4 regions of the Alkalihalobacterium alkalinitrilicum genome follow, and region 1 is predicted to be linked to each of the others. Evidence: riboswitches for the same ligand, from Rfam matches in the RefSeq annotation. Region 1 holds a riboswitch; each other region holds the start of a gene.

Region 1 (3,217 bases):
GCTTTTCTAGCTACTTCCGCATCATTATTTAAATCATTACTTCTAGTTCATCTAATTGAAAAGCACGATGAAGTGCTTCAACTGCAGGTACCATAACACCTTCTTCAACTAAAGCGGACACTTTGATTTCAGATGTACTTACCATTTTAATTAAAATTTCATGTTCAGCTAAAATTTTAAACATTTGCGCTGCTACACCAGGATTTGAAATCATCCCAGAACCGATAATCGACACTTTGGCCAAATCCCCTTCATGTACTACTTCTTCAAATTGAAGTTCCTCTTGGTGCTTTTTCAGTACAGATAAAGTCTCTTCTAACGATGAGCGACTCGTCGAAAACGAAACACTTGATTTTTGTTCAGCAATTTGATTTTGTATAATAATATCTACATTAATTCCATGGTTTGATAATAATGTAAACACGTCGGACAATGTTCCTATTTCGTTTGGTAAACCTGAAACTGTAATTTTCGTTACGTCATTTTCAAATGCAATTCCACGGACGACTAAATTTTGTTCCATTGAAACTTCCTCCTCGATTAAGGTTCCTACTTCTTCAACTATACTTGAAGCAACCATTAGCTTCACTTGATAATTTTTTGCAAACTCGACAGCTCTCGGATGTAAAACACCCGCACCTAAGTTAGCCATTTCTAACATTTCATCATAAGAAATTGAATGTAACTTTCTAGCTTCATCAATATAACGAGGGTCTGTCGTATATACCCCTGTTACATCCGTATAAATATCACATCGTTCTGCTTTCAATGCTGCGGCTAACGCAACGGCTGTCGTATCCGAACCGCCTCTGCCTAGCGTCGTAATTTCTCCATGTTCTGAAGATCCTTGAAATCCAGCGACAATAACCACATTCCCTAAAGAAAGCTGAGTTTCCATTTTCTCAGTTTGGATATCGATAATCCGAGCGCTTCCGTGGTTTTCTTCTGTTACAATACCAGCTTGCCACCCGGTCATTGAAATAGCTCCTAGTCCTCTTTGTTGAAGAGCCATAGCTAATAAAGAAATGGTCACTTGCTCCCCTGTTGTTAACAGCATATCCATTTCACGTTTACTCGGCTTGTCTGATATTTCAGATGCTAACGTCACTAATTGATCCGTTGTTTTACCCATCGCAGACACTACGACAACAACTTGATTTCCTTGTTCTACCGTCTTTGCCACACGGCCAGCAACATGCTCGATTCGTTCTACAGAACCAACCGATGTCCCACCGTATTTTTGTACTATAATTGACATGTTTTTCATCCTTTCATTTAGGGAGAAAGAAAACAAAAAAAGCAACAGAAAAGGATAAGTCCTCACCGTTGCTTGGAATACCAGAAGGTAATAGTTGTTCCCTTGCTCCGTGAGATAGTTCTCCACACAACTTTTGGGTTGGTTGCGTGACAGCCCTGCACTTGTTCAATACAGGTCCAGCATTAAGAGCGATGTAACTCTCAACACTTCGGCGAATTCCCCTTTCTGCAAAGGTCTTTGAACTCATCACCCTCACTTTGCTTACTATTGGTTTTCGCACCTCTACCACCACTTCAATTAATTAGAAGTTCGGTATATTTAGTTGTTCTTATTCTAGCAGAATAAAGTCGATATGACAATTACTTTTTCTGATCGTTACTATTCAATACACGTAAAATTTCGGTAGCGATTTTTTCTGGGATGGCTATTTTTTTATATTCTTCTATCGTTGCTTCTTTCATTTTTTTTATGGAACCAAAGTGTTTCAAAAGCTTTCTTCGTCTCTTTTCTCCTACACCTGGAATATCATCCAGTACAGATGAAAAAAGGGTTTTACTTCGAGCCTGTCGGTGAAATGTTATTGCAAACCGGTGGACCTCATCTTGTATTCTCTGCAATAAATAAAATTCGTGACTATCTCTTTTTAAAGGAACGACTTCGGGAGGATCACCCATTAGTAGCTGAGAAGTTCGATGTTTTTCATCTTTCGCTAAACCACACACTGGTATCGTTAATCCTAATTGATCTTCTAAAACACTTTGTGCGGCTGAAATTTGTCCTTTTCCGCCATCAATAACAATAAGGTCAGGAAATGGACCATTCTCTTTTAAAAGACGCAAATACCGACGATAAACGACTTCTCGCATGGATGCATAATCGTCAGGTCCTTCAACGTCTTTTACTTTATACTTTCTGTAATCCTTCTTACTCGGCTTTCCATCGACAAAAGTAATCATCGCAGATACGGGGTCGGTTCCTTGAATATTCGAATTATCAAACGCTTCTATTCGATAAGGTGTTGAAATTCCGAGGGCTTTCCCTAAATTTTCAACAGCTTTAATCGTTCGTTCTTCATTTCTTTCAATAAGTGTAAATTTTTCTTTTAGTGCTACTTCTGCATTTTTGGTCGCTAAATTTAAGAGATCTTTCTTTTTTCCTTTTTTCGGTTGCGCGACCTTTACTGAAAGTAATTGTTCAACTAAGTCAGCTTCAATTTCTTCAGGCACGAGAATTTCTGTTGGCTTCACATGATCTTTTTTTAAATAAAATTGCCCAATAAAGGTTAATACGTCATCAAGTGGATCTTGATAGAATGGAAAAATGGAAACATCTCTTTCGATCAACTTCCCTTGTCTCACAAAAAAGACTTGAACACACATCCACCCTTTATCATACGCATAAGCAAATACATCACGGTCGACTTTATCATTGATCGACATCTTTTGTTTTTCCATGACCATTTCCATTTGTTGAATCAAATCTCTTAACTCTTTAGCTCGTTCAAAATTTAATTCTTCTGCTGCTTTATTCATTTTATCGAACAATTGATTTTTGACAGCTTCATGTCCATATTTTAAAAACCTTGTAATTTCATGAACCATTTCTTGATTTTGTTCCTTCGTTACTTCCTGAACACATGGGGCCAAACACTGACCAATATGATAATAAAGACAAACTCGGTCTGGTAGTGTACTACATTTTCGCAAAGGATAAAGCCTATCTAGTAGCTTTTTTGTTTCAGTAGCTGCCCCTGCATTTGGATATGGTCCAAAATATTTTCCTCCATCTTTTTTTACATTACGTGTCGTAATTAAGCGGGGATGCTCTTCAGACGTAATCTTCAAATACGGATACGATTTATCATCTTTCAGCATTACGTTATACTTAGGTTCGTGTTTTTTGATTAAATTCATTTCCAGTATGAGTGCTTCAATATTAGATGATGTAATAATATATTCG
Region 2 (3,217 bases), 2.6 Mb from region 1:
CAACAACGACCGCTTCGAATGGAGCATTAATCTTAGCCTTATTGCCGCTGACAACGTCCATTTTGGCGTCATTTATGCTAAAGGATTCGTTAACACGACTAAGAGTTGTTGGAATCGTGCTCGCATTTTTTGGGGTGTGTTCGATTATTTTGCAAAGCGGGGAAAGTTTTACAGCGGTGAATTCTGGTGATGTTGCTATCTTTATGGCGATGTTCGTTCAGGCAGTTTCTTTTATTTATATTAAGAAAGGAACGAATACGCTTGATTCGAGAGTGATGACTGCTGTTATGCTTGTAGTCGGTTCTAGTTTCATGTTTATTATTAGTCTTTTTATTGAACCAACAGGGACGAAGGAGATGTTCGAACTAACGGGGTGGATTTGGGGAATATTTTTAGTTTCATCGATTGTAGCGACAGCTCTTGGTCATTTTCTATTTAATGCGGCAATTCATCAACTTGGGGCAGGTCAGACAGCTGTCTTCAATAATTTTGTGCCTTTTTTTGGATTAGTTTTTTCAGCGCTATGGTTAGGCGAAAAAATTACATTATTGCAATTGACAGGCTTTATTTTTATTGTGCTAGGTGTTTTATTAGGAACTGGTTTCATTGATGAGTACATCAGGAAAAAAATTAATAACAAAAAGCAAGCCGTTCAAAAGGCGGGTTAAAAAACCGATGAACGACATTTTACAATGTCGCTCATCGGTTTTTCATAAGATGAAGATGTTAAGCGGAGACCTACAATGGTTTTTCCGCTTTTCTTTTTTACCCTACGTTGTAGGATACTTCTGGGAATATAGTTGCTTGCAGTTGCTGTTGTTCTTCTTCTGTTAATGGTACAAGAGGAAGACGAACTGAGCCGACAGTAATTCCTTTCATATTTAACGCTGTTTTAACAGGTGTTGGATTTGGTGCTGTAAATAAAGCTTTCATAATCGGTAATAATTGGCGATGCTGTTCAGCAGCTTCATATATATTACCCTTTAAGAAACTAGTGACCATACTTTGCATTTCATTTCCAATAATATGAGATGATACTGAAACGATTCCAGTTCCACCAATTGATAAAATTGGTAATGTTAAGCTATCATCTCCGCTGTACAAGCTAAAATTAGTGTCTGTTTCAGAGATAATTTTTGCCATCGCTTCTAAATTACCGCTAGCTTCTTTTGTAGCAACGATATTTGGAACTTGTGATAATCGAATTGTAGTGTCTGCTGAAATATTGACTGCGCTACGTCCAGGAATATTGTAGATCATTACAGGTAGCTTTGTTTGTTCCGCAATCGCTTTAAAATGTTGAAATAACCCTTCTTGAGAAGGTTTATTATAATAAGGGGCAACGAGCATGATACCATCGACACCAATTTCTTCTGCTTGTTTTGTTAATTCAATCGATTCTGCAGTGTTATTAGATCCTGTACCAGCAATGACTGGTACTCGACCATTTGTAATTTCAACAACTTGCTTAAATAAGGTTAGCTTTTCCTCGGTTGATAATGTTGGTGATTCCCCTGTCGTGCCCGCTACAACAAGTCCATCCGTTCCATTAGAAATTAAGTGATTTACTAATTGTTCTGTAGCTTGAACGTCGATATTGCCATATACATCAAACGGTGTTACCATCGCGGTTAAAACTTTTCCAAAATTCATTATATTTTCCCCCTTAGTGCATTTCTGATTACAATAAAAAGCAACAATGAGAGCTGCTCATTGTTGCTAGGAATGACAATTAGATCTTGTTCCTGCGTAAGATAGCTCTCCATATAGTGTGGTACTAGGTACTATATGACAGTCCTGCATTTATTCAATACAGAACCAGCCTTTAGCGATATGAGCACTTTAGGCTTCGGCAAATCCCCCTTTCAACAATGATCAAAAGAGCTCATCCTCCTCCCATTGCTTACTTATGGTCTTTGCACCTCTATCCTCACTTCGTGTTAAGAAGTAAAGAATATTCATTTGTTGTGTCTACATTAACAAATTGTAGAATTGATTGCAATGGTTATCGTTAAAATTCTTTTAGTTTTATTATTTTCCTTTAGTTTACAGGATTAATATTAAGATAAAAATTACAGGATAATAAAAGAAAGGGGAGTGTACCGTGAAAAAAGTATGTTTCTGCTTTTTGACATGTATGTTTGTTATAGTCGTTATTACAGGTTGTACACCTGGGATGGGCGCACAAGATCAACAATTAATACAGGAAGAGCAACAAGTTCCTGAGTTGGACCCCAAAATGGCGATTAATGGGAGAACCCCATTGGAAAGTAGACAATTAATTACTTCTAGAAGTAATACAGGGCATGGAACAAATACGAGAACAGACAATGTCGACTACATTGAGTTGACGACAGGTAATCGACCTCTCACTCGACAAATTTTGCAATTAGAAGAAGTGGAAGATGCTCATGTATATATTCAAAGTAGAATTATTTTAGTTGGGGTGTATACGACAAAAGATTGGAACGAGGATATTGAAAATAAAGTAAAAGAAACTGTTTATGAACAAGTTGCTAATGATGCAGAAGTTCGTGTAATCAATGATGATGAAGCATTTACAGAATTTCAAAGACAACTTGAAACTTTAAGAAATGGAGCGCCGTATGAGGAAGGAATTGATGCTCGAAACTATTTACAAGATTTTGGAAGGATTCTTCAACGGCCATTTGAGAGAGGTAAAGTAATAAATTAAAAGTCTGATTTAATAAGTGTCCAGACACCTCAATCACATTAGAGTACGGTAAAAACTACGATGTGTTTGAGCACACCTGGCACTTTTTTATCAGGCTCTTTTCAAATAAGTCTCTTTTTTTCAAGTTGACCATGTTGGTTTAACTTTATCAACACAGTGTGATTATTCCTTTTTTTATAACCATTAATAGTGATCAGATTAGACAAACAAAAATTGGTAAGTTACTTTGCGATTTTTATTTCAATAGATGATGTTTGTTGAGCTAAATTTAAAAGCTTGTCCAACTCTTGACTACATTTTACAGTGGCTTCTGAAGTATAACCATACTTTTCAGCTAATATAACCATCTGGTTTCTTTTTCGTTCAATCGCATAAGATAACATTTTCTTCCACTCCATTTTTTATATTAATTGTGTAAATGATCTATTGTTTGCCTCCGATTGGGGACAGTCTAAATTTTATTTTTCACACAACGACAATTATACGTATTTTTATTAGAAATGAAACACATTCCCTAAAAGT
Region 3 (3,217 bases), 330 kb from region 1:
CCCAGTAAATCCAAGCACTAAGAAACCGACAATCGAGATAACGGCCACAAGAATGGCATAAGGTAGCTGTGTAATGACGTGGTCAATGTGATGACTACCTGCTCCCGTACTCGATAAGATCGTTGTATCTGAAATCGGTGAACAATGGTCCCCGAAGATCGCTCCCGCTAATACAGCTGCAAGCATCGGTAATAACATTGTAATATCTAACGTGGCTGCGATATCCCCTGCAATAGGTAATAACATCCCGAACGTTCCCCAAGATGTACCTGTTGAAAAGGCCATTGCACCCGCAATAATAAAAACAATCACAGGTAAAAGAGCAACAGGAATATTGCCGTCAATCAAGGATGCTAAATACTCTCCCGTACCAAGATCACCGATAATCTCAATAATCGTCCATGCGAAAATTAAAATGTAGATGGCAGGTAACATGGATTTAATCCCAGCCCATAATCCAACACCAAAATCACGTGCAGACACTTTTTTCATCATCGTTAAAATAACAGCAACAGCTAAACCTAGTAAACCACCGTAAACAAGAGCCGCTGCAACATCTGTATTTTCAAAAATTTCAAGAACCGTTGCATCGCCTTCTGTCCCTTGTATCCCTGTAATGATCATAAAAAGAACCGTACCGATGATTAAGGTTACAATCGGCAGAACTAAGTCTCTTACTTTGCCATTATCAACAGGTTGAACGTCCATATTCTCCCCAGGAGGTGTTCCTTTTGTTTTATCGAAAACCTCTCCTGTTTCCATTGCTAATGTTTCATGCTTTTTCATTGCACCATAATCTAGTTTAAGCAAGGCTACTGCTAATACAAGCAACACCGCAAATAACGCATAATAGTTCATGGGTACAATAAGTAAAAACGCTTGAAGTGCCTCGTATTGCGTAACACTATGTGTAGCTAAAATTCCTGCGATAATCGTAATGATAAATGCTCCCCAGCTTGAAATGGGTGAAATAACACACATTGGTGCAGCTGTTGAGTCTACGAGATACGCTAATTTTGAACGTGAAATCCGGTGACGGTCTGTTAACGGACGACTCACATTACCAACCGTTAAACTATTGAAATAATCATCAATGAAAATAATAATACCTAAAACAACCGTTACTAATTGTGCGCCAACTCTTGTTTTTACACGCTTTAATGCCCATTCGCCAAAGGCACGACTTCCACCCGAAAGTGCGACTAATGAAGCCAGCATTCCTAGTAATAATAAGAAAAAGATAATATAAAGTTCCCAATCATTGATTGCTCCATCCACGTAAAAAATAGCAGCAATAATACTAAATATTTGCGTTACGCTCCCGATCGGATCAAATCCGTTCAGTAATAACGCACCGACAATAATTCCTGTCCCGAGCGAAATTAATACACGTCTCGTCAAAATAACCATAACTAACGCTAGGACTGGAGGAATTAATGACCAAATTGATGCTTCCATCTGACAGCCTCCTATTGTTTGGATAAACAAACACGATTTTACGTCAAGGTGGCGAAAATCGATGTCGTTCTATTCCTTTATTGTTTTTGAAATGGAACCAAAAAAAGGCCTACTCTTAAGCGCCAACTCACTTCACAGTTGAAATGGTGACTCTTTTTTTGAGTAAGCCTCTCGAATAAACAGTTTCTGGCTCCCCATCAACTAAAGTAGTTCTCCACAGTACCTACTGTGACAGTGTTACACTTATTCAATGTAACCCCAGCAAAGGTTTGTAGACGCAATCCTTCACTTCGGCAAGTTTCCCTTTCGTCAATCCTCCCAGTTGTCATCCTCCAACTGACTACTAATGGCACTTGCGCCTCTACCTCATCGTACACTGATGAGGTGTAATTATTCACTTTCCTTTAACCACGCTATAGTATATCATTATTCTAGTAAAACGCCAATTGTAATTTTTTCTAAAAGTTAGGATAAGTAAAGCTCTATTTTTTAAAAGAGTGAACTCTTAGTCATACACATCTCGCAAACAGAACAAGGTATCGTGATATAAAGAATTCACCCTTTCTCAACAATCACTGATTGTTCACAGCATCTTGAATATCAGATTCTCGTATAAACGTAGGTGCAGGACCTGTTCCACCGACATTGTAATATTCGGGAACTTTCCCTGGAACTAACGTCATACCAATAGGAATGGATGTCTTAACGACTTCCATATCGGTTGCAAATGGAATAACGATTTTGACATCGACTTGAAGGTCAACATACAAAGATAACATCGTATTATTGATACCTGTGTTCTCGACTTCATGCCTCATATTAGCCTTTACATCCCCAATTGCGGTAAATCGTACAGGAATTTGCGGTCCTAAATGAGCTAATAATGCGTTATTGGTCGCTTGCCCTAAAGGGATTGTATAAATAATTCCATCTTGCGTGTACACTTCTTCGTTAAACTCTACTTCCACACCATCCGGAAGACCAAGTTCATGAACTCTTCCTTGCTCCATCAAACGTAAATACTTTTGCACCCTTTGTACTGCTTCTGACATGACTCTTGTAGCAATCGAAGAGTTAAATGTGATTAACGTAATATCTCCATTTTGATCTCTCTCAATGATCAGTAGTTCATCCATATCTAATTGTTCTACAATTTTTTTAGAAATCGCATCATTAATGGCTTCTGTACCTAATACTTGTGTTTCTGTCTTCGCAATGTGAATAAGCGTCGGCCGAATTCCTTTTTCTACTAGCCATAAACCTTGTGCGGTGAGAACTATAAAAATAACAAAAGATAATAGCAGAACATAACGAAATGGAAGCGGACCTTTCATACTCCCTTTGTTTTGATTAAAGAGGAAACCGTTCCCTCTTTTTCTTTTAAGGAGAGGGCCTTTCCATACCCCACGCTGTCTAAAACGAACCACTCTAAAAACCCCCTTTGCAAAAATATATGCAAAAGGGGGACGGCCTTGACCTTAATTTTAATGGGACAACCTTATTTTCATTAAGTAATAGAGATCGTTGTTAAATTTTATTGGAATACATTCATGTAATTGGCAGGTGTGCCGCTGCTTGTTTGGCGCCTTCATCAATTATATAAGCTTACTGTGTATTTCTCTTCTTTTCGTAAACCGAAAAATAGTAATCATATGGATTTTTCTCATCCTTCATCCCTTTTTCTCGCGATACCTCATGCCAGTCGCTCAAGTTGAATTCTGGAAAAAACGTATCACCGTCAAATTCCTCATCAATATGA
Region 4 (3,217 bases), 830 kb from region 1:
ATTTCCTCGTACGTAAATACTCTAGGTTTCCATGGGAATTCAAAGTAAGGTTGATTACTTGCTTGACTGAATTGTTGGTATTTGCTCTTAAATTCTTTTAGAGCATTGTCAAAGGCGATTTCAGCTTGTTCTTTTAATAGCGATAATACATCTTTTGGTGACCACGAATGGATAAAGAAATTATAGTAAACATAAGCAGAAAGAGCCGTTTGTACGGTGTATGTTGGTTTTAAATCCATTTGTTTTAATGAAACAGGAGGTACTGTCGTTTCACCGAAAGCTTCATTACATAATTCTGGATTATAACTAATTTGTTTCGTTAACTCTGCTGCAATAAAATTCGGGTCAATTCCTTCAAAGCATGAACCTACATGTGTTTCGGCACCAGTGATAAAAAAGGAAGGGAGTAATTTCCCAACTGTACCTTTATAAATATACCGATTCACATCTCCTTCATAACGAGGCGAAACAAAATCTGAATTGATAGCAGCAACATAATCAAAATGATGTTCATCTTTTAAGCTTTTTAATTCTTTTAAGGCTGATAAAATCCCGTGAGAGCCATCTTCTTCATCACATTCTACGACAAGAAGGAGATTTCCCTCTAACTCCTCAGGATGTTCAGAGTAATATTTTAGAAGATATAGATGACTCGCTACACCACTTTTCATATCAAGTACGCCTCTACCAAATAAGTAATCTCCTGAGTTTAAATGGTTCTCTACCATAGGAGGGAGATCTTCTGTTTTGAGTGCTTTCATCAACTCTTCTGGGTAACAAGCCTTATCCTTGAGTTGATTAAAGTCGTCTATTCCGACTGTGTCCATATGTCCCATTAAAATGACCGTTTTATCACTTTTCTTTTTCGTTCCTTTAACAAAAGCAATTACATTATACCTTTCTTGTTCATCATCTATTGTTTTTTGCTTGGTCACAAATGTTGGGTTTTTAATAAAATACGGAAAAGAGGAAACTAAGGTGTAAATGGCTTGACTAATTTCTTTTTCTCCATCTGAATTTACGATACTTTCTATATTTACAAGCTGATTTGTTAAAAATAAAACTTCATCACGACAAGATAACATAAAGGCACTCCTTCATTATCATATACTGAATAAATATTAATCTAATATAATATCTATTTATTGATATAATAAAACAAGGTTGGAAGTCAAGTTGTTTTTCTGCTGTTATTTCCAAGGAAATCTTTCCATAAAACTTTTCTTGAATAATGTCTTTATTTACTTAATAATTATTTCGTAAAACTAAATATAAATCCTCATCAATCATAACGGATGGGGTAGAGGTCGCGGTTTATAAGAGTAATTTTGTTTGAGATAAGGTAATCGATGAGAACAAATGAAAGGATAAACTGCCGAAATTTTTATGTAAGCCTGTACATAAAAATTGGGGCTGCTTTCAAATAGAAGCAGAACTGTCACAACTATTAGTGGTTGTGAAGAGCTATCTTAGAAGGTTACTAGATGCGGGTAAATTCTTGGCACCGTATAATTATCATGGTGTTTTTTTTATGTCCAAATCTGCCTTCAACTTACTTTAGAAATTATTAGGGGGCTATATGATGAAAAAAGGATTATTTGCAGTAGTTGCTGCGATTGCTATGATGGCAATGAGTGCATGCGGTTCAAGTACGGAACCAGCAGAAACAGAAATTAGTGGAGAACATACAACTGCAGAAGTGAAACTAGTCAATGATGGGCAGCTATCATTTGCAATGAGTGGTTTATATCCACCGTTAAACTTCACTAAAGATGGAGAATTAACAGGATTTGATGTGGAAATTGGAAAAGAGATTTCTATACGTATTGGTCTTGAACCTAATCCTGTAACCAACCCTTGGGAGACAATTATTCAAGGACTTCGAGCGAACCATTATGATGCTATTATCGGAAGTATGACGGCAACAGAGGAAAGAATGGAACAAGTAGACTTTACGAACCCATACTATATTTCTGGGGCTCAAGTGTTTGTTAATGTAGGGGAAGAGGAAATTCAATCTACTGATGATTTAGTTGGTAAAACGATCGGTGTTATCCAATCGAGTACGTGGAGAGATATGGCTGAAGAGATCTCTGACAAAATTAAAGGATATCCAAGTGATGTTAATGCACTTCAAGATTTAGCGGTTGGCCGAATTGATGCAGTCATTACTGATAAAATTGTTGGTTTATCAGCGATGAATGAGCGTGGGTTAGATATTAAGCCTGTTGGTGACTTATTAAATGAAGATTTAATCGCGGTTGCTGTAAATAAGGGTAATGAAGAATTAATCAATCAAATAAATGAAGCAATTGCTTCTATGATAGAAGACGGAACGTACGAAGAAATCAGTATGAAATGGTTTGATGAGAACATTATGAAATAAGGGTGCGTGATTCACGTGCCTTTTTTTCTTAATAGGAGGGAGGAAATGATATGGGCTTTTTTGAAAGTATTTTAGATATTTTCCTTAGACACGGTGTATCGTTTTTAAATGCGGCTTGGATTACGATCGGTATTACAGCGGTGTCCTTAGTCATTGCAACCGTCATTGGAATTATTTTTGCTTTATTTAAAATATCATCTAGTAAAATATTAAATATAATTGCGGATGCCTATATTGGTGTTATTCGAGGAACGCCTTTAATTGTCCAAATTATGTTTTTATATTACGGAATTTCAAACATTATTCTACTTGATAATTTTACGGCTGGAGCATTGGCGCTTGGACTACACTCAGGTGCTTATATAGCTGAGATTTTTCGAGGAGCGATTCAATCGATTGACAAAGGTCAGATGGAAGCGGCAAGATCCCTTGGGATGTCGTATCCTTTAGCAATGAGGAAAGTTGTTTTTCCTCAAGCACTGAAACGAGCGATCCCTCCACTAGGGAATCAGTTTATTATTGGCTTGAAAGACTCTTCATTAGTCGCTTATATAGCGGTTACTGATTTATTCAATACAGCCTTACAAGTTCAAGGGGAAAACTTCATGCCTTTTGAAACATATTTTGTAGTCGGAATGTATTATTTAATTCTTGTGTTAATTTTCACGAAGATCTTAAATCGAATTGAGAATAAATTAGACGTTTCAAAAGAGGTGAAAGCAGCATGATTAAAGTAACGAATCTCGTTAAATCATTTGGTGATCTACAAGTATTAAAAAGTATTGATTTAATGATAGAAAAAGGTGAAGTTGTCGTACTTATTGGAGCGAG

The links. Region 1 has a riboswitch for lysine ahead of BK574_RS22615 (aspartate kinase). Riboswitches for the same ligand answer to the same signal wherever they lie in the genome.
Region 2: it holds a riboswitch for lysine, as region 1 does, so the genes downstream of both, dapA (4-hydroxy-tetrahydrodipicolinate synthase) here and BK574_RS22615 (aspartate kinase) in region 1, are expected to answer to the same signal.
Region 3: it holds a riboswitch for lysine, as region 1 does, so the genes downstream of both, BK574_RS21025 (Na+/H+ antiporter NhaC family protein) here and BK574_RS22615 (aspartate kinase) in region 1, are expected to answer to the same signal.
Region 4: it holds a riboswitch for lysine, as region 1 does, so the genes downstream of both, BK574_RS18735 (transporter substrate-binding domain-containing protein) here and BK574_RS22615 (aspartate kinase) in region 1, are expected to answer to the same signal.

Annotation. Positions count from the first base shown of each region.
Region 1 covers NZ_KV917368.1:4,675,202-4,678,418, reverse strand. The annotation lists gene BK574_RS22615 (aspartate kinase) at 29-1,258, opposite strand; lysine riboswitch at 1,366-1,551, opposite strand; gene uvrC (excinuclease ABC subunit UvrC) at 1,618-3,217, opposite strand, start outside.
Region 2 covers NZ_KV917368.1:2,057,162-2,060,378, reverse strand. The annotation lists gene BK574_RS09530 (DMT family transporter) at 1-668, shown strand, start outside; gene dapA (4-hydroxy-tetrahydrodipicolinate synthase) at 766-1,653, opposite strand; lysine riboswitch at 1,748-1,935, opposite strand; gene BK574_RS09520 (YhcN/YlaJ family sporulation lipoprotein) at 2,105-2,695, shown strand; gene BK574_RS09515 (aspartyl-phosphate phosphatase Spo0E family protein) at 2,917-3,093, opposite strand.
Region 3 covers NZ_KV917368.1:4,342,898-4,346,114, reverse strand. The annotation lists gene BK574_RS21025 (Na+/H+ antiporter NhaC family protein) at 1-1,458, opposite strand, end outside; lysine riboswitch at 1,658-1,830, opposite strand; gene yunB (sporulation protein YunB) at 2,031-2,885, opposite strand; gene BK574_RS21015 (dihydrofolate reductase) at 3,064-3,217, opposite strand, start outside.
Region 4 covers NZ_KV917368.1:3,840,744-3,843,960, forward strand. The annotation lists gene BK574_RS18730 (M20/M25/M40 family metallo-hydrolase) at 1-1,085, opposite strand, end outside; lysine riboswitch at 1,294-1,475, shown strand; gene BK574_RS18735 (transporter substrate-binding domain-containing protein) at 1,583-2,386, shown strand; gene BK574_RS18740 (amino acid ABC transporter permease) at 2,437-3,114, shown strand; gene BK574_RS18745 (amino acid ABC transporter ATP-binding protein) at 3,111-3,217, shown strand, end outside.